Regions from separate parts of the Paenibacillus sp. FSL M7-0802 genome, predicted to be linked through region 3. Evidence: predicted binding sites of a transcription regulator. Region 3 holds the regulator's gene; each other region holds the start of a gene.
What was found. The regulator Rex, encoded in region 3, represses fermentation and respiration genes when NADH is low (regulators of the CRP and FNR family bind a similar motif). The targets are predictions, from matches to a motif close to TTGTGAAATATTTCACAA.
Positions count from the first base shown of each region.

Region 1: the regulator Rex is predicted to act here: its motif matches at 2,484-2,501, upstream of pflB (formate C-acetyltransferase).
Region 2: the regulator Rex is predicted to act here: its motif matches at 4,061-4,078, upstream of MHB54_RS11940 (phosphoketolase family protein).

Region 1 is NZ_JBBOSD010000001.1:5,210,829-5,221,300, forward strand. It holds gene adhE (bifunctional acetaldehyde-CoA/alcohol dehydrogenase) at 1-2,206, shown strand, start outside; gene pflB (formate C-acetyltransferase) at 2,535-4,796, shown strand; gene pflA (pyruvate formate-lyase-activating protein) at 4,848-5,606, shown strand; gene MHB54_RS23750 (copper amine oxidase N-terminal domain-containing protein) at 5,826-8,048, shown strand; gene MHB54_RS23755 (Fur family transcriptional regulator) at 8,302-8,793, shown strand; gene yidD (membrane protein insertion efficiency factor YidD) at 8,795-9,085, shown strand; gene metG (methionine--tRNA ligase) at 9,498-10,472, shown strand, end outside.
Region 2 is NZ_JBBOSD010000001.1:2,558,128-2,568,599, reverse strand. It holds gene MHB54_RS11960 (tautomerase family protein) at 138-611, opposite strand; gene MHB54_RS11955 (PadR family transcriptional regulator) at 896-1,453, shown strand; gene MHB54_RS11950 (glycosyltransferase family 2 protein) at 1,676-2,827, opposite strand; gene MHB54_RS11945 (GntR family transcriptional regulator) at 3,180-3,902, shown strand; gene MHB54_RS11940 (phosphoketolase family protein) at 4,197-6,581, shown strand; gene MHB54_RS11935 (aldo/keto reductase) at 6,860-7,702, shown strand; gene MHB54_RS11930 (PspA/IM30 family protein) at 7,886-8,545, shown strand; gene MHB54_RS11925 (hypothetical protein) at 8,572-9,606, shown strand; gene MHB54_RS11920 (TPM domain-containing protein) at 9,603-10,397, shown strand.
Region 3 is NZ_JBBOSD010000001.1:5,363,070-5,373,541, reverse strand. It holds gene MHB54_RS24565 (amidohydrolase) at 1-893, opposite strand, end outside; gene MHB54_RS24560 (redox-sensing transcriptional repressor Rex) at 880-1,533, opposite strand; gene dinG (ATP-dependent DNA helicase DinG) at 1,578-4,445, opposite strand; gene MHB54_RS24550 (tetratricopeptide repeat protein) at 4,603-5,235, opposite strand; gene panD (aspartate 1-decarboxylase) at 5,318-5,701, opposite strand; gene panC (pantoate--beta-alanine ligase) at 5,694-6,632, opposite strand; gene panB (3-methyl-2-oxobutanoate hydroxymethyltransferase) at 6,629-7,528, opposite strand; gene MHB54_RS24530 (biotin--[acetyl-CoA-carboxylase] ligase) at 7,874-8,848, opposite strand; gene MHB54_RS24525 (CCA tRNA nucleotidyltransferase) at 8,841-10,163, opposite strand; gene bshA (N-acetyl-alpha-D-glucosaminyl L-malate synthase BshA) at 10,219-10,472, opposite strand, start outside.

The DNA of each region.
Region 1 (10,472 bases), 150 kb from region 3:
CATTAAAACACGTAACCCAATCATTTTCGGTTTCCATCCATCTGCTCAATCGTGTAGTGCGGAAGCAGCCCGCGTCTTGCTCGAAGCAGCCGTCAAACATGGTGCTCCAGCTGATTGTATTCAATGGATTGAAGCTCCATCGATGGATAAGACAAATTCACTCATGAATCACCCGGATGTGGCTCTGATTCTGGCAACTGGTGGATCAGGCATGGTTAAGGCGGCATATAGCTGCGGTAAACCTGCTCTGGGTGTAGGCCCAGGTAACGTGCCTTGCTTTATTGAAAAAACAGCAGACATCAAGCAGGCCGTGAACGATCTTATCCTCTCTAAATCTTTTGACAACGGTATGATTTGTGCTTCCGAGCAAGCGGTTATTATCGAAGAGCCAATCTTCGAACAAGTGAAAAAATTGATGATCGCTAACGGCTGCTATTTTGTAAATAAAGAAGAAGCAGCTAAGCTCACTCAAGGAGCTATGAATGTCGAGAAATGTGCAGTGAACCCAGCAATCGTCGGGCAGTCTGCTGTGAAAATTGCTGAAATGAGTGGTATCACAGTACCAGCAGGAACTAAAATTTTGGTCGCTGAGATTGAAGGGGTAGGAACAAAATTCCCATTGTCTGCGGAAAAATTGAGTCCTGTATTGGCTTGCTATAAAGTAAAAAATGCGGAACAAGGTATTCAACGCGCTGCTGAAGTCGTGGAATTCGGGGGCATGGGCCACTCGTCCGCTATTCATTCGAACGATGAGGACGTTATCGCCCGCTTCGCAAACCGTCTGCAAACAGGACGTATCATTGTAAATGCACCTTCCACACATGGTGCGATTGGCGACATTTACAACACCAATCTTCCTTCGTTGACACTCGGTTGCGGTTCGTACGGTCGTAACTCGACTTCGTCGAACGTATCGGCAGTCAATTTGATTAATGTGAAAAGGGTGGCGAAACGGACGGTGAATATGCAATGGTTCAAAGTACCTTCCAAAATCTATTTTGAAAAAAATTCGACACAGTATCTTGCTAAAATGCCTGATATCACACGTGTAGCCATTATCACGGACCCTATGATGGTAAAACTGGGATATGTGGATCGTGTTATTCATTATCTGCATCAACGCCAAACACCGGTAGCTATCGAAGTGTTCTCTGAAGTAGAGCCAGATCCATCGACAGTTACGGTAGAACGTGGTACAGAAATGATGAGACGTTTCCAACCGGATTGCATCATCGCACTGGGCGGCGGTTCGCCAATGGATGCGGCTAAAGGCATGTGGATGTTCTATGAATATCCAGATACTGATTTCAATAACTTAAAACAAAAATTCATGGATATCCGTAAACGGATTTACAAGTACCCACGTCTGGGCCAAAAAGCACAATTTGTAGCTATCCCTACAACCTCGGGTACAGGTTCCGAAGTTACATCGTTTGCAGTAATTACGGACAAAAACCTGGGTAACACGAAGTACCCGCTGGCTGACTATGAGTTGACTCCTGATGTGGCAATTATTGACCCAGTGTTTGTATATTCGCTGCCTAAAACAGCTGTAGCGGACACAGGTATGGACGTTCTGACACATGCTATCGAGGCTTACGTGTCCGTAATGGCTAATGATTACACAGATGGTCTGGCAATTAAAGCCATTCAATTGGTATTCCAATACCTAGAACAATCGGCTCTGATCGGTGATAAGCTGGCTCGTGAAAAAATGCATAATGCTTCCACACTTGCTGGTATGGCGTTTGCTAATGCATTCTTGGGTATTAACCACAGTCTTGCACATAAATGGGGTGGACAATACCATACAGCGCATGGCCGCACGAATGCCATTTTGCTGCCGCACGTTATTCGCTATAATGCGAAAAAACCGACAAAATTTGCTTCGTTCCCTAAATATTCGCACTTTGTTGCGGATGAGCGTTATGCAGAAATCGCGCGCATACTGGGACTGCCTGCACGCACCACCGAAGAAGGGGTTAACAGCTTGATCGAAGCAATCCGTAAGATGAACAAAACACTCGGTATCGAGGAATCGTTCCAACAAATCGGTTTCGATGCGAAGGATTTCGAATCACGTGTAGACTATCTAGCTGACCGCGCATTTGAAGATCAATGTACAACTGCGAATCCGAAGTTGCCGCTGGTTACTGAGTTGGCTGATGTCTATCGCAATGCCTTCTACGGACGTTTTGACCAATAATATAATAGGTACGAAGAGGCTTGTGAAAAAGCATTTTCTCGTTCAATACCGATGCAGGCTCTCTATATAGAGGGCCTGTTGGTTTGGGAAGGGAGGTGAACGGCAAGGCTAAGGATATAGGCGTGAAGCTAGGGAAAATAAAGTGATAAAAATCACTCATATTGTGATTTTTATCACATACTACACTCTATCATTATTCTACAATAAGGGTGTAAGAAAGGTCCCGACACTGAGCGTAAGGCATCGGTGAACAGGCCGGGCTCAAGAAATAGCTTTATCGTGAAAAAAATCACAAGTCCGGAAGACCAAACAATTTGGAGGGATTTACATGTCGGTGATTGAGAGAGAATTACAAGAGCAACAATCTGGCTGGAGAGGTTTTAAAAAAGGCAAATGGACTAAAGAAGTCAACGTCAACGATTTTATTGAAACTAATATCTTACCTTATGTTGGCAATGAAGAATTTTTGGTTGGTCCTACCGCCAACACAACTGCATTGTGGGATATTGTATCCGATCTTACCAAAAAAGAGTTGGCAAACGGCGGCGTGCTTGATGTAGACGTGAATACGCCATCCACTATTATTTCACATAAACCGGGTTATCTAGACCGGGATAAAGAGCAAATTGTCGGTGTACAAACAGATGCTCCATTCAAACGCTCTTTGCAGCCGTTTGGTGGAATTCGGATGATGATCGACGCTTGCAAAGCCTATGGTTTTGAAGTACCGGAAAGTATCATTGATATCTTCACTCATATTCGTAAAACTCACAACCAAGGTGTATTTGACGCTTATACAGATGAAATGAGAGCAGCTCGTAAAGCTGGTATCATTACTGGTCTCCCAGATGCATACGGTCGTGGTCGTATTATCGGTGACTATCGTCGTGTAGCTTTGTATGGTGCAGACTTCTTGATCCAAGATAAAAAACTGCAACTGAAAAGCCTTGAAGTTGATTCCATGGAAGAAGACGTAATTCGTCTGCGTGAGGAAATTTCCGAACAAATTCGTGCTTTGAATGAACTGAAACAAATGGCTGCTGAACACGGTTTTGATATCTCAAAACCTGCTAACAATGCGAAAGAAGCTTTCCAATGGGTATATTTTGGATATCTTGCAGCAATCAAAGAACAAAATGGTGCAGCAATGTCCTTAGGACGTGTATCTTCCTTCCTTGATATTTACTCTCAACGTGATATGGAAGAGGGTACAATGACAGAAGAACAAGCTCAAGAACTGGTCGATCATTTTGTTATGAAATTGCGTATTGTTAAGTTCTTGCGCACACCTGACTATAATGAACTGTTCAGTGGAGATCCAACTTGGGTTACTGAGTCCATTGGTGGTATGTCCGTAACTGGAGAAACTCGGGTAACTAAAAACAGCTTCCGTTTCCTGCACACCCTCTACAATCTGGGACCTGCACCGGAGCCGAATCTGACTGTACTGTGGTCGGAAAAATTGCCTGAAGGCTTCAAAAAATATTGTGCGAAAGTTTCTATTGAAACTAGCTCCATTCAGTACGAGAATGACGATCTGATGCGTCCGATTTATGGAGACGATTATGGTATTGCTTGTTGTGTATCGGCAATGAAAATCGGTAAACAAATGCAATTCTTTGGTGCTCGTGCCAACTTGGCTAAAGCTCTGCTGTATGCAATTAACGGTGGTAAAGATGAAAAATCTGGCGCCCAAGTAGGGCCTGAATTCCCAGCCATTACAGGCGAAGTTCTGGAATATGAAGAAGTGTTGAGCCGCTTTAAACCTATGATGGAATGGTTGGCAAAACTGTACATGAACACTTTGAATGTTATTCACTACATGCATGATAAATATAGCTATGAACGCATTGAAATGGCGTTGCATGATCGTGATATTCTCCGCACCATGGCTTGTGGTATTGCGGGTCTGTCAGTTGCTACCGACTCCTTGAGTGCCATTAAATTTGCAAAAGTTAAACCAATCCGTAACGAAAAAGGGATTGCTGTTGACTTTGAAATCGAAGGCGAATACCCTTGCTACGGTAACAACGATGACCGTGTAGATAACATCGCTGTGGAACTGGTAGAAAGCTTCATGAGCATGATTCGCAAGCATAAAGCTTATCGTAATGCGGTTCCTACTCAATCTGTACTGACTATTACTTCCAACGTAGTGTACGGTAAGAAAACAGGTACAACACCGGATGGACGTAAAGCAGGCGAACCGTTTGCACCAGGGGCAAACCCAATGCACGGCCGTGATAAAAAAGGTGCTTTGGCATCTCTGAGTTCCGTAGCCAAATTGCCTTATGAACACAGTCTAGATGGTATCTCGAACACCTTCTCCATCGTGCCTAAAGCACTGGGTAAAGAAGAAGAAACACGCAAAACAAACCTTGTTTCGATGATGGATGGCTACTTTGGAAGCCACGCACATCATCTGAATGTCAATGTGTTTGCTCGTGAACAACTGTTGGATGCAATGGAGCACCCAGAAAACTATCCACAGCTGACGATTCGTGTTTCCGGCTATGCCGTTAACTTTATCAAGCTGACTCGTGAACAACAATTGGATGTTATTAACCGTACTTTCCACGGTACAATGTAAATAAGTATTACAATGACGCACGCATAGCGGATGCGGGAAGGATGATGCAACATGTTGAAAGGTCACATACACTCATTGGAAACCTTCGGGACCGTCGATGGTCCCGGCATCCGCTTCGTGCTCTTTATGCAAGGATGCTTGTTGAAATGTCAATATTGCCATAACCCGGACACTTGGGCCTTGAATGAAGGTAATCCGATGACGTTGGAGGAGGTATTGGCTGAGATTGAGCCGTATTTAGCCTATTACCGTTCTTCAGGAGGCGGATTGACCGTATCCGGTGGAGAACCGACGCTGCAAGCTCATTTTGTCGCAGAGCTGTTCAAAGAAGTGAAACGTCGGTGGAATTTGCACACGACACTGGACAGTAACGGCTTTAATGACGCGGGCCGTATCCATGAACTGCTGGACGTAACAGACTTGGTGCTACTGGATATTAAGCATATTGACAATGATAAGCATATTAAGCTTACAGGCAAGTCTAATGACCGTATGCTAAGTACGGCTCGCTGGTTGTCTGAGCAAGGGCGCAAAATGTGGATTAGACACGTATTTGTACCGGGTATTCATGATGACGAGCAAGATTTATTGAATTTGGGACGGTTTATCGGAACGTTGAACGGAGTCGAGAAATTCGAAATATTACCTTACCATCAAATGGGTGTTTACAAGTGGGAAATGCTCGGTAAGGAGTATCCGTTGGAGGGAGTTCCATCTCCTACAGATGAAGAAGTTCAACGTGCTTACCGACTCATTGAAGAGGGTCGTCTGGAGACTGCAGGAAAGAATGCTGTCTGTCGTCCATCATAATGTAAATGGTTCAAAAGCTATTTCCTAGTAATGAAGCCGCCGCCACATCAGGTCAGATGGGCGGCGGTTTTTTGTTGTTGAATTTTTTGCAGTCACAGGAGAAAGTTCCCTTTTTTTCATGATCAGCAAAATTTCCAGAAACTTTTTAACAACTGACGCGTCTAATAGTATGACTTTTTACGGGAATGATAATAATTTGGTGATAGAAGGAGACAGACAATGAATTTCAAGAAATGGACCATGCTCACCGCCCTTGCGGTGGCTCAGGTGGCCGCAGTAGCCCCTGTAGGAGCAGAAGCAGCATCAACAACCGTTCAATCCACCGATTCGGTTAGCGCACAGCAGGCTCAGGCCAATGTTGCTGATTCAGGCGTTCAGAATAGCATCGGAGATCAAGATGGAACTAGCACACAAAATGACACGGTTACACCTAATAACACAGGCGTATCCAATGATCCATTGACTGGCCTGCCTACGGATACAACCAACGGATCGAACGTTTCCAATGATGTATACGGTGGAGACGGAATTATCACCAATCCTGGTGGAGCTCCAACATCCATGGGTGCTAATCAATTGATTTTGTACTTAAACAGCGCGAAAATGGAACAAAACGGACAGGTGTACACAGCAACTCAGCCGATGACTGTTAAGGACGGAGTTTCCTATGTAGCTATCCGTTCTCTTGTCAGCCGTGTCGGATTGCAGTTTAGTTATGACACTGCCACCAAAGAAACCGTAATCACACAAGGAACAAATGTCATGCGCTTCAAAACAGACAGCAAGGTTTATACGGTTAACGGTGAAGCCAGACAAATGAAGGGACCGGCTTTTCAGCAAAAGAACGTATTTATGGTGCCATTGACCTCGATTACACAGGCCTTAAATATTCCTTATACTGTGAATAATACGACTAAACAAGTTATCATGGATTTGAATCAGAAGCCTAAAGCTTCCTTCACGGTTCAACAAAAAGATATCTATGCGGGCGAAACCCAAGTTACGTATTTGACGAAGGAATCTTCTCCTACAGGTCTTCCGATTGTGAACCAACGTTGGGAAGGGAAGCAGGACGTATTTCAGGAGCCAGGTACATATGTAGTTACCTATTCTGTTCTTGACTCTGCTGGGAACTGGAGTGATCCTTACTCAGTTACACTTACAGTAAGACCACCAAATCAGCCGCCAGTGGCTCTGTTTACAACTGATAAAAAAGAGTACAAAATGGGTGAGAAAATCACCATTACCGACCTGAGTACAGATGATGAGAATGCTATCACTAAGCGTGATTGGGAGAATAAGAAACTTGCCTTCTTCCAACCAGGTGATGTAACAATCACACTCACCGTGACTGATAAGCACGGCGCAACAGGTACCAAAAGTGAAACAATTAAAATTACGAATGAATTGCTGTACAACGAAGATGATTTCAATAAAATCTTCACACCATATGGTGATAAATATACAGTAGACGGCAGTCAGGTGCCTACCATGGCTACCATTCCTTTGACTAGTACATCTTCACCGCGTCTTTTGATCCGTGCTAACAGCCCGGAACGTGTATTTCAGGACGGAATTGTGTATCAGGAAACCGGATCAGGCAGCACGCGCATACTCGTCCATCATGTCAATGAAACGGGGAGAGATGTGAAGATGTACGTGATTGCGACCAACAACAATATCACTCCTGCCAATATAAATGTCGAAAATTCCGGTTTTGCCGGTCCATCTGATTTTGCCACGGCTGCGGGTAAAGTTTCAATTCAAAAATATTTTCAATCTATGATAGATGGAAGCAAGCGTTCTAGTACAGTTCTGAATCCGGGTGAAAGCCGTATTATTTTGCAGGATTTGAACGAGAAAAAAATGAAGCAAAAGCAGGTCATTTCTCTATTGTCCGATCTATACACGGATCAACCAATCCAATATACGGTCATTATGGTGGATGCGAATGCAGATCCTATGACCGTACTGCCCACGCTGGCAAAACTTCCGAAAGACGGAATTCACAACCGTGGAACGTACGCTAATGCTGATATCTCGCTCAATTATACCGAAGAGGTTGGTAAAACAGCTCAACGTATCGTTCTTGGTGATAATAAGGTAGATCCGAACCTGATTGGTACGGACGGTCTGGATGGCTCTTCTGCTTCCAATGCCGGTAATTTTGGTGTTGTATATAAAGTTAAATTGGATCATGTAGCGCCGTATTCACTGATTACCTTCAACCCGCGTGGAGGCGAATATTCCGGTTATGCGATGGTAAACAATCAGGTTGTGGGTATCCCGACGAACGGCGCGGTATGGGCTCCAAATGAGATGAGTGTGCTGTATCGCACAGGGCATATCGAGGAAAGTGTAGAGATGTATTTCACTGCTGCTGCAGGAAGTAACTTGCCAGTTTCCGTAGTAGTCATGCCTTTACCAGCTATTAAAAATTAATATGAATTAACCGGTGCTGTTTACCGGCTTAGACCTTGGGTCTCGTCATTCACCGTTTAAAAGTCGATGTCACTTGCAGAATATAGGCGTTCTCCTGCTGCGAATTTAATCGTAGCGCCGGAGAGCGTCTTTTTCTTATGTATAGATACGAATATCTCTTATAATATTGACTTTAATCGTGGTATAATAAATAGATGCAAGCCTAAGCCTGCATCAGAAAACCTGAAACTACAGACAGGGGAGGGTGAAACGCATGCTGACAAAGGATGAAATTATTGCAACAATGTCCGCTCAGGGGCTGCGTATTACAGATCAGCGCAAGACGTTGGCCACGTTATTTTCCGAGAATGAAGGGTATCTGTCCCCCAAAGACGTTTATGAATATATGGGTAAGAAGTACAGTGGACTTAGTTTTGATACGGTTTATCGTAATCTGCGTGTAATGCAGGAATTGGGTGTACTGGAACAGGTATCTTTTGAGGATGGAATGAAGTTCAAGGTGAGCTGTAATGAGCATCATCACCATCACCATATGATTTGCTTGAGCTGTCAGAAAACATTACCGATTTCTTTTTGCCCAATGCAAATGACGGATACAACGGATCAATTCCAAATCGTCGAGCACAAGTTTGAAATTTTTGGTTATTGCAAAGATTGTCAACAGAAGAATGGGCATACTGACAGTAATTCGGATGGGGGATTCAGACAGACGAGCAGTCACACTCACAGCCACGGGGGCTACTGAAATGAAAATCACCACACGCAGAGTGGTACAGGCTCCGATTAAGTTTTATCGTTCCTATATTTCACCGTTAAAGCCGGCTACCTGCCGATTCTATCCAACGTGTTCGGCGTACGCGTTGGAGGCGGTAGAGATGCATGGTGCGCTCAAAGGTTCATGGCTTGCTGCTAAGCGTATAGCCAAGTGCCATCCCTTTCATCCGGGCGGCGTAGATTTGGTCCCTCCTGCAAAAAAGGGAACAGATAGGTCTAGCGAAGATCGTTTGGCTACCCACTCTGAAAAGGGTCTGACTTGACAGCGCTATGCGGATTTGGTTATATTTTGGTTAATATTGTTTTCCTGCGAAGGGATGAGTAGGGTAAAACGCCCAGTACAGAGAGCCGGGGTTAGCTGCAAACCGGTCTGGAGCGAAGCCTGAATATGGTCCTGGAGGAACCTTTTTCGAGCGTATTTGCCTCAGTTATTAGTGCTTGGGAGGCAATCGTAAGGGGGAGGCGTGTTCCAGCGTTAATGGGCGGTCAGATGTGACCGGTGAAGCCTGTAGTCTGCGAGGATACAGGAAAATTGGGTGGTAACGCGTGAGGTGACTCTCGTCCCATAGGGGCGGGGGTCTTTTTTGTGCCCAATTTGTGCCAAATACATGAATTGGAGTACCATCATGTCAGCAGGTCTTATAGCTGCCGTGAACAAAACAGGAGGCAACACACATGTCCAATGAGAACACATTTTACATTACGACACCGATCTATTATCCGAGCGACAAGCTACATATAGGTCATGCTTACACGACGGTTGCGGGAGATGCAATGGCCCGTTACAAGCGGCTACGCGGTTATGAAGTGCGCTATTTGACAGGAACGGATGAGCATGGTCAGAAGATTGAGCAGAAAGCAAGTGCAGCAGGCAAAACGCCGCAACGTTTCGTAGATGATATTGTGGCAGGTATTCAAGAACTGTGGCGGAAGCTCGACATTTCCAATGACGATTTTATCCGTACTACGGAGGAACGCCATAAGGCTGTTGTACAAGAAATTTTTGATCGTTTGCTGAAGCAAGGCGATATTTACAAGGGAGAATACGAAGGCTGGTACAGCATCCCTGACGAGACGTACTACACAGAAACTCAGCTGGTTGACGTGGTGAAGGACGCCGAAGGCAATGTGGCTGGAGGAAAAAGCCCGGATAGTGGACACCCTGTAGAACTGGTCAAGGAAGAGTGTTACTTTTTCCGTATGAGCAAGTATGCTGATCGGTTGCTGCAATTTTATGAAGAGAATCCGCAGTTTATCCAGCCGGAATCACGTAAAAAAGAGATGATCAATAACTTCATCAAGCCGGGTCTGGAGGATTTGGCTGTATCCCGTACTACCTTCGATTGGGGCATTAAGGTGAAGGGGGATCCGAAGCATGTCGTGTATGTGTGGATTGATGCACTTTCCAACTACATCACAGCCTTGGGTTATGGCTCTTCCAATACCGAGCTGTATGATAAATTCTGGCCTGCAAATGTGCATATCGTAGGTAAAGAGATTGTACGGTTCCACACGATATATTGGCCGATTATGCTGATGGCGCTGGATCTTCCGTTGCCTAAAAAAGTATTTGCACATGGTTGGCTGCTCATGAAAGACGGTAAAATGTCGAAATCTAAAGGCAATGTTGTAGACCCAGTGACGTTGATT
Region 2 (10,472 bases), 2.8 Mb from region 3:
GAAGGTTTAAGACGTCAGTTGCCGGTTTGTAACTTGCCTTAGCCACCACGTCAGGAGATTTCCCGGTGTTTCCCGTATCCTCTAGCCGACAAGATATGAATGCTCCTCCAATCTTTAGAAATGCCAAATTCCACGCATTACCGTGTAATATTTTGCTTGATAGCCTTAATTTTCTCCTCAGTAAAGACTCCTGAATCCAGCAGGTCTAGAATGGAGAGCACGCTGCCGCGAGAACCCCAGCTGCCTTCTTCAATGACCTGGAAGGATACCCACCAAGTTGGGGATGGTTCCGGTACACCAAGTACTTTAGTCAAACTGCCAAGAATATTCTCAAGCACTTTTTTGCGAACGTCGTTAGGCCAGTCACCATCCATCACCAGAACATTGACAGTAATTACATCACGTTCTGGCTGATCCGACAGCAATTGCCCACCAATTGCCATGTAATCTATTGGACGTTCGTTGAAATGGACCTGAAACCCTTCTCTTGCTGGCGGACAATATTGACCTACCTCTGGAACGAGAACTGCATCCGTCAAACCTTCTGCCAAAAGACGGCGCTGTTCAAGCGTTATGCGGCCTGCGGGATAATTTACACTGATCATGGTCATGGTCTGATATCTCCTTATTAAGATTTAACCAAGCGATGTCTTGGAATTCTTTATGATATCTGTATCCAAGGCTTCAGCTTGGCAAGCTCATTGGTATTTTGTTGATATCGTTAATATAAAACGATGATAAACCCCTGTCAACACTAATTATTATAATAATATATATTTAAATAATATATAGAGAGATGTGAAGCTAGTTTAAATGGGCTATAATTATGTCTAGTCTAATGAAAGCATGACATACTACGGAGATTTGCTAGAGGTAACAGGAGGCACAATATATAATGGCGAGACAGTCAGGAAAAACCAATACAATGTTTGCGGTATTAGGCATTCTGAGTCTGGGTCCTCATACCGGTTATGATATAAAGCAACATATGGAGCAAAGCACTAGTTACTTTTGGAATGAGAACTATGGTCAGATCTATCCCAGCCTGGCAGAGCTACTGGATCGAAAAGATATTGCAGTCGAGGTTATTCGACAGAAAGGAAAGCCTGACAAGAAACTCTACAGCATTACCGATCAGGGAAGGCAGACGTTGTCAGACTGGCTTTCTCAGCCCATGGAGCATGTGGTGATGCTTAAAAAAAATGAGCTGCTGTTGAGGGTGTTTTTTGGCGGGAATTCTTCGCCTGAAACGATTATAAAGCACATACAGGAGTATAAAGAAAAGCTAGTGGAAAGCTTGCATATTTTTGAAGAACTTGAACGTTGGCTTATCAACGTAGAGCATAAAGACCATAATCACAAATATTGGATGATCACAATGAGCTATGGTAAAAGTCAGTTTAGCAGTTTAATTAACTGGTGCGATGATAGCATTAAAATATTGAGTTCTTAGCAGTTGGTAAAACTCATATGTAATGAATAATCAGAAAGCATGCTGGACTATCAGAGGAATAGTAAACTAGTAACGACAATTCTTGTCGTTATCTCCGGACATGGCGACTCCTCCTCCATAAAGCTGCTTGCCAAGTTGGGCTCGCACCTTTATGGAGGAGTTTTTTTATCCCGTAAGGAGGATGCAATACATACGATTTTGTACGCTGTAAATGAGTAACTATTATTCCACCAGCTTTTCAGACTTCACCAGCATTTCTCGTAACACGTGAGCGACTCGACTTTTCCGGTTCTCTGCTTTCTTTTTTATCAAGTGTAATGATTTTTTGTATGCATGAGTATGGCTTTGATCGTAGAACTGTTTGGCTGCAATGCGTAATGTTCTTCTTAATAACAGTGCTGATGAGCGTGTTAACCTAGAGCGGAATCCCCTGCGCAATACCCGCAACGTATTTTTGTAGGTCTCAAAATCCTCGGATGGAGGGATAAGGGCAAATAAATTTAACGAGGAGTCATTGAATCCGTAAGTTTCATACATGATTCTCAGATTTTCTGTATTTAAAACGTTACCTCTAAGATAGGTTGGATGTTCCTGATGATATCCGACCACCTCTTTGATGCAATAAAAAGGGATCTTCAAGCGATGCAGTCTATAGCCAAGGTCCCAGTCTTCGAGTCCATACAGCACAAACCGTTCATTGAAACCTCCAATACGAATCAAGTGGCTGCGTCTGATGGCTACACAACGAGTAACCAGCAGCATCCAGGGAGCGACATCCGTTGTGGCAAATTGTTTCTGCGTATTGGGGGGGACTCTTGTGGGACTAACTACTTTAGACAGTGCACCCGTTTGATGAAGGATATCTTCAGGCGTTATGATCGGAGTAATTTCGTTCGCTGCTTCATAGTCAGCATTCCATAAGTTGGACTGCGTAAGTATGTTGCGACATTGTTCTTTTTCTTCAGGAGAAAAGTCAGGGTAATAATGGGTAAAAGCATCGTCCCATGAGTGAGGAATGCCTGAGAGCACGGACTTGGGATATTTACGGTGATAACGGCTCACGATCCTAATGAATTCCGGTAATACTACAAAGTCAGCGTCGCAGAAGATGATGTATAGCCCTTTTGCACGGCGCAGTCCCAAATTTCGAACGGCAGATCGACCGCGTTGTTCCTGATGTGACACATAGATAAGAGGATAGGATGCTTTGAAGCCTTCGACCATTTCTTTCGTTCCGTCTGTAGAACCGTCATCAGCTACAATGACTTCGAATAGTTGCTTTGGATAGGTTTGTGTCTCAAATGAAGCGAGTGTGAGCAACAATTGCTGGGCTCGATTATAGGTTGGAATGATGACGCTGTAGCGGATAGCCAATATGATCTCCCCCCCACCATTCTTATTAGAAAACGTTTGAACAAGATGAATAATAACAATGTATTCAAGGATTTTAGCCTGGTCTAGTCAAACATCCCTCAAGGCTCGAAACAGGCTTGGTCTTATTACTGATGCTAAGGTGGGGGCTCTGTATTTTCTGCTGTTTTGCAGGTACGTTCAGTGGTGTTATATATGTGTAATCATGGTATTATGCATAGAGATGTAAAGTAAAAGCGACGGCGCTTCCTATCCGCTGAAAGCCTGCTCAGCAAACAGAAACAAACATGAGATGAAATGGGCAAGTTATGGTAAACTATATAGAGTTATAGAAGACCTGAAAGAGGAGTACTATATGACACAATTTGTCTATAAGCAAATTATTGACGATCTCAAGATGAAAATCTTTGCGGGAAAGTTTGCAGATATGAGATTGCCAGATGAACGTAGTCTTAGTGAGACTTACCAGGTTAGTCGTAGTTCAATTAAACGTGCTCTGACTAAAATGGAGAATGTCGGAATTATTTTCAAAAAACAAGGTTCCGGGACATTTATTAATCCATTATACATAAGAAATGAATCTATCTTTAACTACGAAGGCTCTAATCTAGGGGTCACTGATAATTTTCAAATGCATGGTAAAAAGCCTAAGATCAAAGTATTGAGTTTTGAGGTCATTCCGCCAACAGAAGAGTTACAGCGCGATTTGTTCTTGGAGACTCATGATTTTGTTTACAAAATTGTTCGCTTACGTCTGTTTGATGATGATCCTTTTATGATTGAAACGGGCTATATCCCCATTAAAATTGTCCAGAATTTAAATCAGACAATTATCGAGGGGTCCATTTTTAATTATTTGGAAGACTCGCGGAACTTGGCCGTCACCAAATCTTTTTTATCCATTTTTGCAGAACCGTCTCAAGAGAATGATCAAAAGCTGCTACATTTAAATGAAAATGAGCCTGTAGGTATTATGGAAGGTGTGTTCTTTTTAGATAACGGTACGCCATTTGAGTTTTCTCATATGCGATTTCATTACAAATATTTGAAATTTAATACCTTTGTATCGGTTCACTAATGATAAGACTGGGGAATTCTCCGGTCTTTTTTTTATGGTTTTGAAAAAAGGATTGAAGCCTGCAATTACCTCGTTTATTACAAATTTTATTGGTTTATACTTCTATATATTTTAATGTAAGAGCTTTTTTACTGTCTTTTTAATTTATATTTCATAGTATGTTCAAAATTTCACAAAATTGGACCGTATCACTTGTGAAAAAGGTTGAATTAAATTGGGGTAGCGTTATGATGTACATGTAGATGAAATTTCCGGAAATAAATTACAAACAAAACTACTTAGGGAGTGGACACAATGTCATTATCACCCGTGTTAGCAGATTATTCATCTAAAACATATTTGGAAAAACTTGATGCATATTGGCGTGCAACGAACTACATTTCGGTAGGTCAGCTTTATTTAAAAGATAATCCTTTGTTGAGAGAGCCTTTAAAAGATTCAGATGTGAAAGTTAAGCCTATTGGACACTGGGGCACAATTCCGGGTCAAAACTTTATTTATGCACATCTAAATCGTGTTATTAATAAATATGATTTGAGCATGCTTTATATTGAAGGTCCTGGTCACGGCGGCCAGGTTATGGTTTCAAATTCTTATCTGGATGGTAGTTACACTGAAATCTATCCACAAATTACGCAAGATATCCCAGGTATGAAGAAATTGTTCAAACAATTCTCTTTCCCTGGCGGTATTGCTTCACACGCTGCTCCTGAAACACCTGGATCTATCCATGAAGGTGGAGAATTAGGCTACTCCCTTTCTCATGGTGTAGGTGCCATTTTGGATAATCCTGATCTAATTTCGGCTGTTGTTATTGGTGATGGCGAAGCTGAAACGGGTCCATTAGCCGCTTCGTGGTTCTCTAACAGATTTATCAATCCCATCACAGATGGTGCAGTGCTACCAATCTTGCACTTGAATGGCTTTAAGATTAGTAACCCAACGATTATGTCTCGTCAATCGAAAGAAGAATTGACCTCATACTTTAAAGGTTTGGGTTGGGAACCGTTCTTTGTTGAAGGTGAAAATCCGGATCACATGCATCCAGAAATGGCGAAAGTATTGGATACGGCCATCGAGAAGATTGAAGCTATTCAAAAGAATGCGCGTGAAAATAATGACCTTACTCGTCCGGCGTGGCCGATGATTGTCTTCCGTTCACCTAAAGGCTGGACGGGTCCAAAGGAATGGGACAACGTGCCGAATGAAAATTCATTCCGTGCCCATCAGGTTCCAATTCCGGTTGATCAAAAGAATATGCAACACGCACCTGCTTTGTTAGAATGGCTGAATAGCTATAGACCAGAGGAATTGTTCGACGAAAACGGTCGTTTAAACTCTGAGCTTGCTGAAATTCTGCCTACAGGCGATAAACGTATGGGAATGAACCCTGTTGCGAATGCGGGTAACCTCATTAAAGACTTGAAATTACCGGATTTCCGTAACTATGCGCTGGATAATTCCGTACCTGGTAAAGTGATTGCGCAAGATATGTCGGTTTTAGGGAAATACGTTAAAGATGTGGTTCTTTTAAATGAAGAAAATCGTAATTTCAGAATCTTCGGACCGGATGAAACGATGTCTAACCGCTTGGCTCCTGTTTTTGAAGTAACCAAACGCCAATGGATGGACCAAATTATTGAACCTAATGATGAATTCTTATCATCCTATGGCCGCGTAATTGATTCTCAATTATCCGAACACCAAGCTGAAGGATTGCTGGAAGGTTATGTATTAACAGGTCGTCATGGTTTCTTTGCAAGTTACGAAGCCTTCCTGCGTGTGGTTGACTCGATGATCACCCAACACTTTAAGTGGCTGCGTAAAGCAACGGATCAAGGATGGCGTGCAGATATCCCATCATTGAATGTCGTAGCAACCTCAACAGTGTTCCAACAGGATCATAATGGGTATACACACCAAGATCCAGGTTTGTTAGGTCATTTGGCTGATAAAAAACCAGAATTTATTCGGGAGTATCTGCCAGCGGATGCCAATTCATTGTTGGCTGTTTTCGACACCATTTTAAATGACCGTCAAAAGATCAATTTGATTGTTTCGTCTAAACACCCACGTCCACAATGGTTTAGTGCTGATGAAGCGAAAGAATTGGTGGACAAAGGGTTGAAGATTATTGATTGGGCAAGTACAGATCAAGGTGGGGAACCTGACCTTGTCATTGCTTCTGCTGGTACAGAGCCAACTATTGAAAGTTTAGCTGCGATTTCCATTTTGCATGAAAAACTGCCTGACTTGAAGATTCGGTACATCAACGTGGTAGATTTGCTGAAACTGAGAAGTCAAAAACTAGACCCGCGTGGATTATCCGACGCCGAGTTTGATCATTTTTTCACAAAAGACAAGCCAGTTGTTTTCGCTTTCCATGGTTACGAAGGTCTGATCAAAGATCTGTTCTTTGATCGTCACAACCATAACTTGCATGTACATGGTTACCGTGAGAATGGCGATATTACGACACCATTTGATATGCGCGTATTGAATCAGATGGATCGCTTCGATCTAGTGAAGGAAGCTGTTCTAAGCTTACCTGACGCTGAGAAGTATACCAACATTGTGGATGAAATGGATGCTACGGTTAAGAAACATCATCAATTCATTCGCGAAGAGGGTATTGATTTACCAGAGGTAGAGAACTGGGTATGGAAAGGCTTGAAATAAAAACACAGACACTTCAACTTTATGTTGGACAACCAAGCCATCAAGCATGAAGTGGAATATATGATCTGGTAGTGGTATACAAGTGCCTGACCCCTTTGACTTCAAGTATGATTTCAATGGGGATCAGGCGCTTTTTGATTTAGCACACAGAGAACTTGGTAGAGAATTTACAAGCTAGTGTGTATATACATATATAGGGAACGAAATGAATTTCTATATTTTGCCTGAGGATTAAAGAGGTGTTATGGTATATGAGAATAGTAAAGGAGGCTGTTAATATGAACCATCAAATTCCGGAGAAGGTATTGAATGATGGCACTAAAGTGCCCGTCATTGGATTTGGGACTGTTGGATTTAAGGGTGCAGATGGAGTACAGGCGATTACCGGCGCAATTGATGCAGGTTACCGTCTGATCGACACAGCGTTCAACTATGAAAATGAGGGGGCTGTCGGGAAAGCGGTCCGGCAGAGCTCTGTGCCCAGAGAGGAATTGTTGATTTGCTCCAAACTACCGGGTCGCCGACATGCTTACCAAGAAGCCATTGTAACGATCGAAGAGTCATTATATAGAGGAGGTCTGGACTATTATGATCTTTATCTGATCCATTGGCCGAATCCCCAAATTGATCGATATGTTGAAGCCTGGCAGGCGTTGATTGAGGCGAAGAAAAGGGGCTATATTCGTTCCATCGGGGTCTGCAATTTTCTGCCCGAGCATAATGAACGTTTAATTCGGGAAACAGGTGTCGCCCCGAGCATCAATCAAGTTGAATTGCATCCATTGTTTAATCAGGAGCACCAGCGTACGAAAGATGCTGAACAGGGCATCGTGACCGAATCGTGGAGCCCCTTGGGGCGTGGTCACAGCATACTGGAGAATGAAAAGATTGGGGAAATTGCTGCTGCTCATGGTAAAACGACTACACAAGCGATTTTACGTTGGCATATCCAACTTGGAGCGATCCCGATCCCTAAGGCCTCTTCTTTAAAACACCAGACGGAGAATTTGGATATTTTTGATTTTGAGTTGTCTCCAGAGGAAATGAACGTGATTTCGGCATTTAGCAGTGAGGATGGGCGGATATGGGGTCAGGACCCCAAGTCCTATGAAGAACTATAATCAGGAACAATAAATAGAAGGGTTCAAAAATCTGTCGCGGGTTTTTGGACCCTTTGCTTTTATAATAAAACGAACACACATCCGAAAGTGATCAGTGGGCCAGCATATAGAGCTATGATGAACATTTTTTACCGGATTTGATGTATGATATGGTGGAATGTAGTCCTTTCGAAGGAGGTCATCATGGGAATTTTGTCGAGGTTTAGGGATATTATGAAAATGAATGTTAACGCCTTAGTGGATAAGGTGGGAGACCCGGAGAGAACCATTGACGATTATATGCGGAATTTAAACAGTGATCTAGGCAAGGTGAAAGCGGAGACGGCCTCAGTGTTGGCTGATGAGAGAAGGGCAAAAAGAGCACTGGATGAATGCAAAGCCGAAATCAAAAAGCTCCAGCATTATGCCAGTAAGTCTGTGGAAGCTGGTAATGAAGAGGAAGCTCGAAAGTTTCTGGAGAGAAAAGGTTTGCAGGCGGAGAAATTGGAACAATTACAAACGTCCTATGATTTAGCTTCGACAAACGCCGTAAATATGAAACAAATGCAGGAGAAGTTGGTGTCCGATATGGGACAACTAGAAGCGCGGCGCGCTGAACTTAAAGGGAAGATGGCGGTTGCCAAAGCACAGCAAACCTTGAACTCTATGGGCAGCAAGAATTCTGCTTTCGAAGTTATGGAAGAACAGGTGAACAGAGCGTATGATGAAGCGATGGCTATAGCCGAGCTTCGGGCAGGAACGAAGGACGACCTGGATGCTTTATTTGCACAATACGAGAAGAGTACGAATGCAGAGGATGAACTGGCTGCGATCAAAGAAAAAATCAACCATAAGGAATCATAACAGTATCTACATGAAGAGGTGAGCAGATGCCGGTTATCGAATACAAATGCCCAAACTGCGGCAGCGGCATGGTCTTTGACGGTGAGACAGGGATGTTATCCTGTCATAGTTGCGGAAGAGAGGACAATATCGAATCTATTCCTGATCCTCTGATAAATCGTATTTTTTCAGAAGATGAGGCCCATGAGTATCATTGTAATAACTGCGGAGCAGTGATTATGACCGAAGTGGAGACGAGTGCAACGGTGTGCAGCTTTTGTGGTTCTGCCGTGGTTCTCGGGGATCGACTGACTGGCAAGCTGGCTCCAGCGCAGGTTATTCCTTTTTCAATCAGTAAGGAAGAAGCCATAGCTGCTTTCAAAAAATGGTGCAAGAATGGCCGTCTTACGCCGAATCGGTTCATGATAGCAGACCGAATCAAGGGAATAACCGGGATGTATGTGCCCTTCTGGTTATATGAATTACATAATAAAATTGAGGTTCAAGGTGAAGGTACCCAAGTGAGAACCTATACGAGCGGAGACTACGAATATACGGAAACGAAGCATTTCGATGTATATCGGAAAATTCGTTTGAATTATGTAAAGGTTCCAATTGATGCTGCGGAGAAAATGAACGATGAGCTGATGGATAAATTGGAGCCTTTTCCATACGATCAGCTAAAACCCTTTAAAACGCCATATCTAGCAGGTTATATTGCGGAGAAGTACAGTTATAACGAAGAAGAGCTTTTCCCGCGAGTTAAAGAAAAAGTGAAGGAATATATTGATGCTTATATTCATTCTACGGTGTCAGAGTATACGGCCGTGAGTTATACGGAAAAGCAAATTGATACTACATTAAAACAAGCGGATTATGTCCTGCTCCCGGTGTGGGTCATACACTATGACTATAATCAATTGGAGCATACGTTTGCTATGAACGGACAGACGGGCAAGGTAGTCGGTAAGCCTCCGATTAGCAAGTTCAAAGTGACGGCTTGGTTTGCAGGCATTTTCGGCATTACTCTCTTTTCATTGAGGTTAATCACTTGGTTGATGATGGGAGGGGGATTTTATTGAAAAAGCATAGAGCGATTATAGCCGTCTTGTTGTTCTTTGCTGCTTTTCTGGCAGTTCCTATGGAAATGAAGGGCGAACCAGCAACGACAGAAATGAAGCCATTGATTTATGATGAAGCGGGTCTGCTCAATCAGGAAGAGTATGATGTGTTGAACGCTATGGCTAATCAATACGGAGCGGAAAGAGAAACGGACATTATTATTTATACTACTCTCAATCCCGACAATATGGATGTTATGAAAATAACGCAGGACTTTTATGATGACCATGGCCCTGGGTATGACAGATCTCATGGGAACGCGGTCATTTTAACGATGGATATGAGAAATAGAGAGGTGTACTTGGCCGGATTTTATAAGGCAGAACGGTATCTGGATGATGACAGGCTTACTAAAATACGCCATGAGATTAGCCCGGACCTGACGAACGGCAACTATGGGCTTGCATTTCAAAAGTATATTCTGAGTGCGCACAAATATTTGGCCATCCGTCCAGGGGTGAATCCAGACAGTATATTTTTTAAAGGCTGGCTTCATTTGGCGGTTGCCCTGGGATTGGCGGCGATGATCGTGGGCAAGATGGTTTCCAATTCTGGCGGTCGGGTTACGGTAAATCGGCAGACCTACGAGGATGCGAACGCTTCAGGAGTTCTGGAGCATCGAGATCAGTATCTTCACACAACGACAACGAAACGGAAGATTGAAAAGAGCAGCAGTAGCAGCAGCTCAGGCGGTGGTGGCGGAACTACCAGCGGCGGTCATTCGCATAGCGGCAGCAGAGGATCATTTTAACTGAGGATTTTGTAAAAATCCAATAAGCGACTTTCAATGAACAATATATAGATCGAAATGGTCTAGTTCGTCTAT
Region 3 (10,472 bases):
GAAACAGTAACCCCTGCACGCAGCAATTCAGGCACTCTGGCCACACCACTTGCCAGCTTCAAGTTGCTACCAGGATTATGTGAAACCGCTACACCACGTTCAGCCAGTAAAGCTATTTCTTCGTCGTTCAAATGAACGCCATGGGCAACAAGCGAAGGACGGGAGAAAAAGCCAAGCTTATCTAAGTGTGCAACTGGACGCAAACCGTAGTCGCGTACGTTTTGCTCCACTTCGGCGATCGTCTCAGACATGTGCGTATGCAGTGGCAAGTCCAGATCATGCGCAGCTTGTACGAATTTTTCAATAAACGCAGGTGGACATGTGTATGGCGCGTGCGGAGACATCATCGTTGTAATACGCCCGTCTGCTTTACCATGCCAGTTACGCGCAAAAGTCACGGCCTCAGCCAGCTTGATTCGCTGTTCTTCTTCCGAGCAAAGTCCAATTGCTCCACGCATCAGACTTGCACGAATACCTGACTCTTCAGCTACACGAGCCACCTCATCCATATGATCGTACATATCCAGGAAGGTCGTTGTTCCACCTTTCAGCATTTCCAGCACAGACAAGGACGTACCCCAGTACACGTCCGTAGATGTAAACTTGGCTTCCATAGGCCACATTTTCTCCTGAAGCCATACTTGAAGTGCCAAGTCATCTCCATGCCCACGCAGCAGAGACATCGCCGCATGACCATGAGTATTAATCAGACCAGGTAAAAACAATAGCCCCTTACCATCGATCGCTTCCGTCTCTTCCTCACCCGCAGGCAAAGTTTCGCCAATATAAGTAATACGGCTATCCTCCACAATCATAAAACCATGGACTACCCCAGCTTCTGATCCATTTACGGCAAAAGAGCCGTTTTTAATCATCCATTTATTCACTGTCATATTGTGTTTCTTCCTTTCCGTCCTCCAAATAATAAGCGAGGCTAAGCAAATCAGTTGTAAAGTCTGTGGCATGAATCCGAATGTTGGCCGGTGCCTTGAGAGTAGTCGGTGCAAAGTTCAGGATCGCTCCAATTCCGCTCTCAATAAGCCTGTCAGCCACGTGCTGTGCTTCAAAATCAGGTACGGTAATAATCCCGATTCGAATGTTTTTTTCTTTCACAGTCGCTTCCAGTTCATCCATCGGTTGAACGACCAATGTATTGATCTTGGTCCCTACCTTATCCGGAAACGCATCAAATACTGCGACAATCTTCATATTGTCTTTTAAATAAGCGTTATAATTCGAAAGGGCTTGCCCCAGATTACCCGCACCGACCAATACGACATTAATTTGCTGGTCGATTTTCAGGATATGGCGTATTTTCTCAATTAGATAAGAAACATCATAACCGATACCCTTCCGACCAAAATCTCCAAAATAGGCGAGATCTTTACGGATTTGGGCCGGGTTCAAATCTAGCCTCTGTCCCAACTCTTGAGAAGAGACCGTAGCCACCTCCCGTTTGTGAAGTGCATTCAGATAACGTAAATATACGGGTAACCTCCGTACGACAGCCTCTGAAATTTTATCTGATTTCATACTTGCTCCCCCTAATTGTAACGAACATACTTAGTGTCCGTCCGTTATGCCTCTGTCTCCGGGGCGGATTGGAGCCATTCGGCGATGCGGGGCACCATTTGCTCCGATGGCATATGCTCCATTTTTGGTCCCGGTAACGAGTACAAAAAGTGCTTTCCGTAATAGGATTCGATCACACGCGTATCGTAAACGATAACGACCCCGTGGTCGCTCGCTGTACGTACTAACCGACCAAATCCCTGTTTGAAGCGAATGACCGCTTGTGGTACAGACAGCTTCATAAATGGATTCTTCTTCTGCTGCTGAAGCAGCTCGCTTTTTGCCTCCAGCAACGGGTGATTCGGCGGTTGAAACGGCAAGCGAACAATGGCCAGACAAGTCAGAGCCTTTCCTGGAATATCGACGCCTTCCCAGAAGCTGCTGGTTCCCAGCAATACAGAAGCTTTGGCTTCCTGAAAACGGCGGGTTAGCTTGCTGCGACTCCCACTGTCCACACCTTGTCCCAGCACAGTAATTTCGCTGGATGCTAAGGCCTCTTTGAGCGGCTCATACACTTGCCGGAGCATCCGATAGGAAGTAAACAGAACGAGCATTCTCCCCCGCGTCGCCTGAGCAGTCGCTCCTAGAGAGCTAACGAGCATATCTACAAAATGTGCATCTCCTACACTGCCCTTCACACTTGGGAAATCCCGTGGAATGACCAGCAACACCTGATCCCTGTAATTAAAGGGTGACGGGAGCTGCGAAGTCATCAGCCGCTCTTGATCTGCGGCCTCCTGCAAGCCGAGCTGATCGATCATGTACTGAAACGACTTATCTACCGATAAGGTAGCAGACGTCAGAATAATGCTTCTTTTTTTGTCAAAAAACATTTCTTTCAACTGGCGGCTCACATCGACGGGCACCGCATAAAATTGCAATGATTTACTACGGAATTGCCCACTCGCTTCGAGCCAGTATACGGTTGTTTCATCATCGAGTCGGATAAAAAAGCGCAAATTTTCTCGGATTCCCGCCAAATCCTTGAGCAGACCCGTGATATCTGTAATAAGGCTATCTGCCGCATAATCGTCATGTTCTTCCTTGACGTCCAGCATCAGCTTGTCGCCCTTGCGCAAAATTTCGCTCATCGTTACATATAGCTGATTTTCCAAAGCCCCCGCCTGATCCCACTTTGCAGGCTTGGCCGAAGGTTTGAGACGGGAAGAAAACTGTCCTGTTTCACCCGGTGTCGCATCGCTTCGCTCTGGCAACATGCCAAACAGCTTGTCGCTTAGCAGGTCCCAAGTTTCCTTAACCTCTAACACGAGCGGATACAGCTGGTCGATGGTTGAGGCCCAATCCGCCGACTTCTCGTGCCCCGATTTCGCCAACTGTTGACGAAGTGAAGGCAGTTGTCCATTCTTGCTGTCTTTGAACAGTCGCGTCAGTGTATGCACGAGTGTGAAATATTTCATATGCATACCTAGGTGCTTACCAGCTACTTCCTCTAGGTGATGGGCTTCATCAATCACCAGATGTTCATAGCTCGGCAACAACTGGTGACTGGCTTTGACGTCTGTGAACAACTTAGAGTGATTCGTAATAACGACATCCGCTATTCCTGCTTCATGGCGTGCACGATGATAATAGCATTTGCGGAACCATGGACAAGAACGACCAAGACAGGACTCTGAATCACTCGCCACCGTTTCCCAGAAATCTCCTCCACGGTTGCTCAGATTCAGTTCTTCATCATCACCGGTTTCTGTTAGCGTCAACCAGACGATCATCTGAGCCGCTGTAATTAAGTCTTCCTTCGGTGTCGCGAAGTCTCTTCTGTTTATTTTATGTTCAAACTTACGCAGACACAAATAATGTCCCCGACCCTTGAAAATAGCAGCCCGGAACGGAAACGGAATCACCTTGGTCAGCATAGGAATGTCGCGCTCGCGTAATTGCTCCTGCAGGTTGATCGTATGTGTACTTACCATAACGCGCTGTCCTTTTTTTACACTGTGATACAGCGATGGGAGCAAATAACCGAGAGACTTTCCTGTTCCTGTACCTGCTTCGATCAGCAGATGCTTGTCTTCACTCAGTGCCTGATTTACACCCTCAATCATCTGTATCTGCGCCTCGCGCTCCTCATATTGGCTCAAGGATGAACGCAAATTGTCCCGCACATCATCCATGTACTCCTCAAAGGAAACACCTGAAAGTGGATTCGGGTCATCTTCTCTACGCGGTGCAGCTAGCTCCGTCCAATCTTCCACTTTTAGCGCAAGCTGACGAAAAAACTGATGTCCCTCCAAATCCTGAATAGGATCAAGCTCTTTCTCTTCACGCACCCCATCAAGAAACCATCCAAGGTCACTGTCTTCCTCTGCAAACAAATCACTAAGCCGCTGTATCGTTATCAGAGGTAATGCTTGAAGCTCACCCAGACACTTTAAAAACACCTCAGCCGTAGCCAACGCGTCGCTGTCTGCTTGGTGAGGGCGATCATGCGCCAGCCCGAACTCAGAAGACACAAAACCTAACTGATACGAAGATAGCGATGGAAACATAATTTTCAGAAAATCCATTGTATCCAAGATTCTTCCGCTAAACGGCAAATATCCGCACCGATCCAGAGCGTTTTGCAAAAAATTAAAATCAAACGCCACATTATGACCGACCAGCACAACATCGTCCAGCATAGGCACGAGCTCCATCATCATTTCTTCAAGTGCAGGAGCATCCTTGACGTCATCGTCTGTAATTCCGGTCAATCCAGTGATAAAAGGTGGAATAGATCTGCCAGGGTTCACATAAGAGCCGTAAACACGGGAAATGCTGTTATCATGATCTATAATTGCAAGTCCGACTTGAATGATGTCATCCGCGGACTGGGTGCCTGTCGTTTCAAAATCCAATACCGCAAATTTCATTCGGGCTTAATCCTTTCTTATGACACTTACAAAAATAATAACTCTATATATTAGCATAGCAGAAGATCGCCTGTTTGGAAATTAAGACAGCCAAAAAAGACGATGCACACGCCGCCTGAGGAGGTGGGCATGCATCGTCTTACTCGGTGTCTGACAACTACATCCAGGTCATCATGGAGCTGTCGTATCGAAGCATTTCGGTACCGGACAAACAGGCTTCCATATTGTGCAGCGGCTCGGGTAACGCAGGATCGAACTGATGTGCGAGAGCAAAACATTTTTGCGCCTCCTCTACGTCAGCCTGCTTTGCCAACAGACAGCCTAGCGCATTATAGATGACCGCCTTTAGTCCTGCCTGCTCAGTCAGGTCCAGCACCTTCTGAAAATGGCATACAGCCTCTGCTGGATCATCTAGTTGAAAATAGGCCATTCCCATATACATGCGACTCTGCCAGCTGTTCGGAAAATGCTGTAGTACCTGCTCAAATTGTTGGATCGCCTCAGGGTACATAAGTAATCGATAATACCCTTGCCCCCGATTAAAAGCTGGCAGCTCTTTTTCAGGCAGCTCAGTGTCAGACATATCGGTCTCTGCGGAAAATCCGGCCGCACGCAAGCAAACCATTTTTTCCTCAAAGGCCAGCCACTCATCCATAATTCCGTCACTCATTCTCCGCAGCAGACTCCAGTGCTGTAGCAGCTCCTGCCTGCGGGAGCCCTGGGCTGATGGGTAATGCTTCACGATATCATCTAACATGCTGTTCATTTCTGCGAATACATGCTGGAACATGTGCATCCCGCCCTTATGAAAGATGGATTAATACACTCACATTTTTCGCTTAAAAGACGGGTTTCATCCGCACTCCCATTCATTACATGATCGTCGCGTGCACTTCTTTGTTCATCGTTTGGGCTGGTTTATTATGTTCATCAACAAATACCACTGTTGGTTTGTATGTTTTGGCCTCTTCATTCGACATGGAAGCATAGGAAATAATAATGACTGTATCACCAGGCTGCACCAAACGGGCTGCCGCACCGTTGAGACAGATCACTCCGCTCCCACGCGGTCCGGGGATAACATAGGTTTCCAGTCGAGCTCCATTGTTATTGTTTACAATTTGAACCTTTTCATTCTCCAACAGATCCGATGTCTCCATGAGATCTTCATCTATAGTGATACTCCCCACATAGTTCAGGTTAGCTTCCGTAACGGTAGCGCGGTGAATTTTGGATTTCATCATGGTTCTAAACATGGGAAAGCACCTCCGCCTTCTGTATTCTTATATTGTCAATCAGTCGGGTATTGCCAAATTTCACAGCCAGCGCTACGATGACGTCTTCCTGAACATCACATAGCCGTTGCTCGGGAAGAAGGGGCTCCAGACCGGGAAAAGTTAATATTTCAATGTAATCAATGTCTGCTAAAGGAGAGGAAGTAATGGTGGACTCCACCATTTGATGTAGCTGACGAATCGTAATTGTGTTTGTTACAATATCTTCGCTCACTTCTTGCACCTTACGCAGTGACTGGGACAGCACCAACGCCTGCTCGCGCTGTTCTGCACTTAAATACACATTACGGGAGCTGAGGGCCAAACCATCCGCCTCTCTGACGATGGGACAAGGTACGATAGTCACGTTCATATTGAGATCAGTCACCATCTGCTGGAGCACAGCAACCTGCTGCGCGTCCTTCATTCCAAAAAAGGCCAAATCAGGACCTATCATGTTAAAAAGCTTGGCTACCACCGTAGTCACACCATCAAAATGGCCGGGACGGGAGGCACCGCACAAGCGATCTGTCAAAGCGGATACACGAATTTTGGTTTGGGTTGGTTGTGGATACATTTCTGCTACAGTTGGCAAAAATACAATATCCACGCCCTCGCGCCGTGCTACCTCCAAATCACGAGCTTCATCGCGGGGGTAGCTTTCCAGATCTTCATTCGGTCCAAATTGAATCGGATTTACGAAAATGCTAAGCACCACCGTATCTGCCATTTCACGCGCCTTGTGCATCAAGCTCGCATGTCCTTCATGCAGGTATCCCATTGTTGGTACAAAGCCGACTTTATGTTGCTGTAAAGAAGCAGAATCGTTTATTGTTTTTGCTCCGTTTGTCCCAAGCTGCCGACGTTCAGCAATAATCTTGCGCAGCTGAGCCACTTCTCTTACGATGATCATGACCGAGATTCCACCTTTTCCTTAGCTTGTTCCTGTGTCTGTCCTTTTGCCTTACCGTATAGGGATTCCACAACGCGGTCATCCGCGCTGAACACATGCTCTGCGGCCGGAAATGCCCGCCCTTTCACATCACTCACATACTGCTCAATGCTGCTGCGGATCAAGCCGCCTACATCGGCATAGGTTTTAACAAAGCGTTTGCTGAAATAAGGCGATGCGTACTGAATCAGATCGTGATAAACAAGTACCTGACCGTCACATCCACGTCCAGCACCAATTCCAATGGTTGGAATGGAAAGCTCTTTAGAAATCGCTGTTGCCACTTCCTCAGTTACCAATTCCAGTACAACGCCAAAAGCACCCGCCTGCTCCAGCGCCTTGGCGTCAGCCATCAACCGGCGTGCGTCCGCTTCGTCCTTGCCTTGAATGCGATAGCCGCCAATTTGATTAACCGATTGCGGAGTAAGCCCGATATGTCCCAATACAGGCACACCTGCCTGAACAGTTGCTTTTACGACATCGGCAATTTCAGCTCCGCCCTCCAATTTAACAGCATGCACATGTCCTTCCTGCATCAGACGGCGGATGCCCTGAAGACTTTCTGATACGCTGCTGTGATATGTCATAAAAGGCATGTCCGCTACGATAAATGTATGTTCCGCGCCTCTTGCGACTGCCCGGGAATGGTACACGATATCATCCAAGGTTACAGGGATGGTTGAATCGTAACCAAGAACTACGTTACCCAGCGAGTCACCTACGAGAATCATGTCAATTCCCGCCTCCTCGGCTATTTTAGCTGATGGATAATCATAGGCGGTCAGCATACTGAGCGGAATGCCCTCTTGCTTCATTTTTTTCATTTTCACAATATTCAGTGCTTGTTTTCCTGCCATTGCGAATGGCTCCCTTCCATCTTTTTTTGGCACAAAAAATAACCTTTTATGAACGCCTGTACATCTGCGTCATCAAAAGGTCCGAACAGCCAAAAAAGACACTCATTTTGAGATCGTCCCTTCTGTCTCGGTCCTGTTCGGCTCAGAGCAGAATCCAACGTAACCTTCAAATGAAGTTATGATGGTCTTACAAACTTGCTAAAGTAGAGCATGTGCCCCTGGAGTGCAGCTCGGACCGTCCGATGCCGCCTCCTGCACAGTATAACAAAAAACATCAGCTTTTTCACGTGAAGTTTTGCACAGAGAATAGAACGATTTCGGTCGTTTTCATAGCTAAGGTCGCTTCTATAATTGTATATCCCCTGAAATGACCTGAATTCGCTCTCCCTGATCCGTTTCTATCACGAGTGCCCCGGAAGGGTCCAAGCCAACAGCTGTACCTTCTACAGTTATCCCTTGTCCGGTATGTGCCCGTACACTACGGTTCATAGTCACGGACAAAGCCTCCCACAGCATGGCTATAGGCTGGAACCCCTGCTCGGCATACAACTTACTTAGCTGTTCCATCTCTTCCAGCACTGAGGCAATCAGCACAGTACGGTCAATTTCACGCCCTGCTTCTATTTTCAATGACGTTCCCACCTGCGATAACTCTTCCGGGTAATCTTCTTTATTCAAATTTACGTCAATGCCGATCCCTGCAATACAATAGCGAACCCGTTGATCCTCTGTTGCAGATTCCAACAGAATACCGGATACTTTGCGACCATGAATCAGCAGATCGTTTGGCCATTTGATACCAGCCTCCACACCCGTCAGCCGACGAATGGCTCTACACACTGCTACACCTGTAAGTAGCGTTAGCTGGGGGGTAAAAGCCAAAGGCTGGGTAGGGCGCAACACAATGCTCAACCAGACTCCTTTGCCACGAGGTGAATACCACTTCCGCCCCAGACGTCCCCGACCTGCCGTTTGTTCCTCTGCAAGCACTACTGTCCCCTCTGGCGCGCCCTCTTCTGCCAAACGCATGGCATCCTGCTGAGTGGATACCGTCGAATCCAGTACAACGATACGCTGGCCAAACGATTGGGTATTTAATATATCGGCCAATTTGGAGACTTCTAGCCGATCCGGTCGGGATATCAACCGATAGCCCCGACGCGAGGAGGCATCAATATTGTAGCCCAACTCACGCAGTTTGTTGATCTGCTTCCATACTGCTGTTCGGCTAACCGAGAGCCGTCGGCTGATTTCCTCCCCTGATACGTAATCGGATGTACCTTCCTCCAGTATGCCTAACAATCTTTCATGATTATTCACTACTCATCACCCGTTTCGCTTCCTGAAGCAATGTTTCTGTTTCATTCGGAATATCTCCACAGGCAACAGCTTGTAAAAGCTGTTCCATCATCTGACCCAGCCAAGGTCCGCCTGGTCGATTCATCGCCTGAACCAGTTCATTTCCTGTAATATTTAAATCTTTGATACGAACGACTACAGCCTGCTTTGTCCACAAGCTTGCCAGTTTGGCTGTTTTCGCCACATGCTTTTCTACCCATGGCGGTAATCCGCGGAATGAAGCAGGCAGTGTCTTGTAAAGATCAAGCCAGTCTGAAGCTGTATTCTTTCCCAGTCTAATTAGCAGTCGAATCCAGCTACGACGCAGTGCCTCATCGTTGATGATGTCAGACTCCTCCGTAACGGAGTCGCCAGCTATGACACCAGTACTGTAGATTAATTCGGTCTCCCATTCCAGCAAATGAACCAGCCGAAGCCGTACCGCATTGGAGAAGGTCCAAGCTCTTAGTAGCTCGTCCGCTACCTCTGAGGTAAGTCTACAAGACATTAAGAGCAGGCCCCACCGCAGTTCTTCTTGCAGTTGAACGATCCCCTTGAGCGCTTGTGCTTCACATTGCTCCCAGGGAACCGGAACCTTCGTACAGCCGAGCAATCCGCTACGCCCCAGCATCTCCAACCCACGTAAAGGGTCAGGGCCCGCCAGCATCTTTTCCAGCTCGACCCGCACACGTTCCATGGCTATGTAACGAAGTCCCTCTCTGCGCCGAATCATACCTTTCCAGGTGTTGAATGCAACGCGGAACCGAAAGACAGAGGCAAAACGGATGCAACGCAGCATCCGCAACCCGTCCTCCTCAAAGCGTTCCTCGGCTCGGCCTACACAACGAACGAGAGCAGCTCGTAAATCGGCTTCTCCCCCAAACGGGTCCACCCGCTCTCCGTGTTCTGCCATCGCAATCGCATTCATAGTAAAATCCCGTCGCATCAGATCCTCACGGATATCCTTCACGAAGGCAACTTCCGTTGGACGGCGGTGATCGGCATAACCGCTTTCCGTACGAAAAGTGGTCACCTCGAACGCATGACCACCCTGCATGACCGTAACCGTCCCATGCTGAATCCCTGTCGGAATGACGTGAGGGAATAGCGCTATGACCTGTTCAGGCTCAGCCGAAGTGGTCAAATCCATATCATGAATAGCTCGTCCTAATAGCTCATCCCGCACACAACCACCGACCCAGTAAGCTTCGTGTCCTGCTGCTGTTAGTGTATGTATGACCTCTCTACCATGAAGAGCCATCTCTTGGTCAGCATATTGCCAAGTATTTGTATTCACAGGGTTTCCCCCTTTGCAAGTATTCAATATAAAAAACGGACGCGAGTCCGCCCCCTTAAACGCTGATCGGTTTAAGATCCGGCACCTCGCGTCCCAACACACGGTAATATATCTCTTCATATTGACGGGTAATCAGCTTATCACAGAAAACGGTACGGGCGCGTGTCAGACACGCTTCACGGAAACGTTCCGCCATCGCTTCATCGGACAACAGCTCTACTGCATAATCAGCCATTGCCTCCGTATTACCGATTTCAGCAAGATACCCTGTAGTTCCATGCACAACGAGTTCAGGTACTCCCCCTGCCT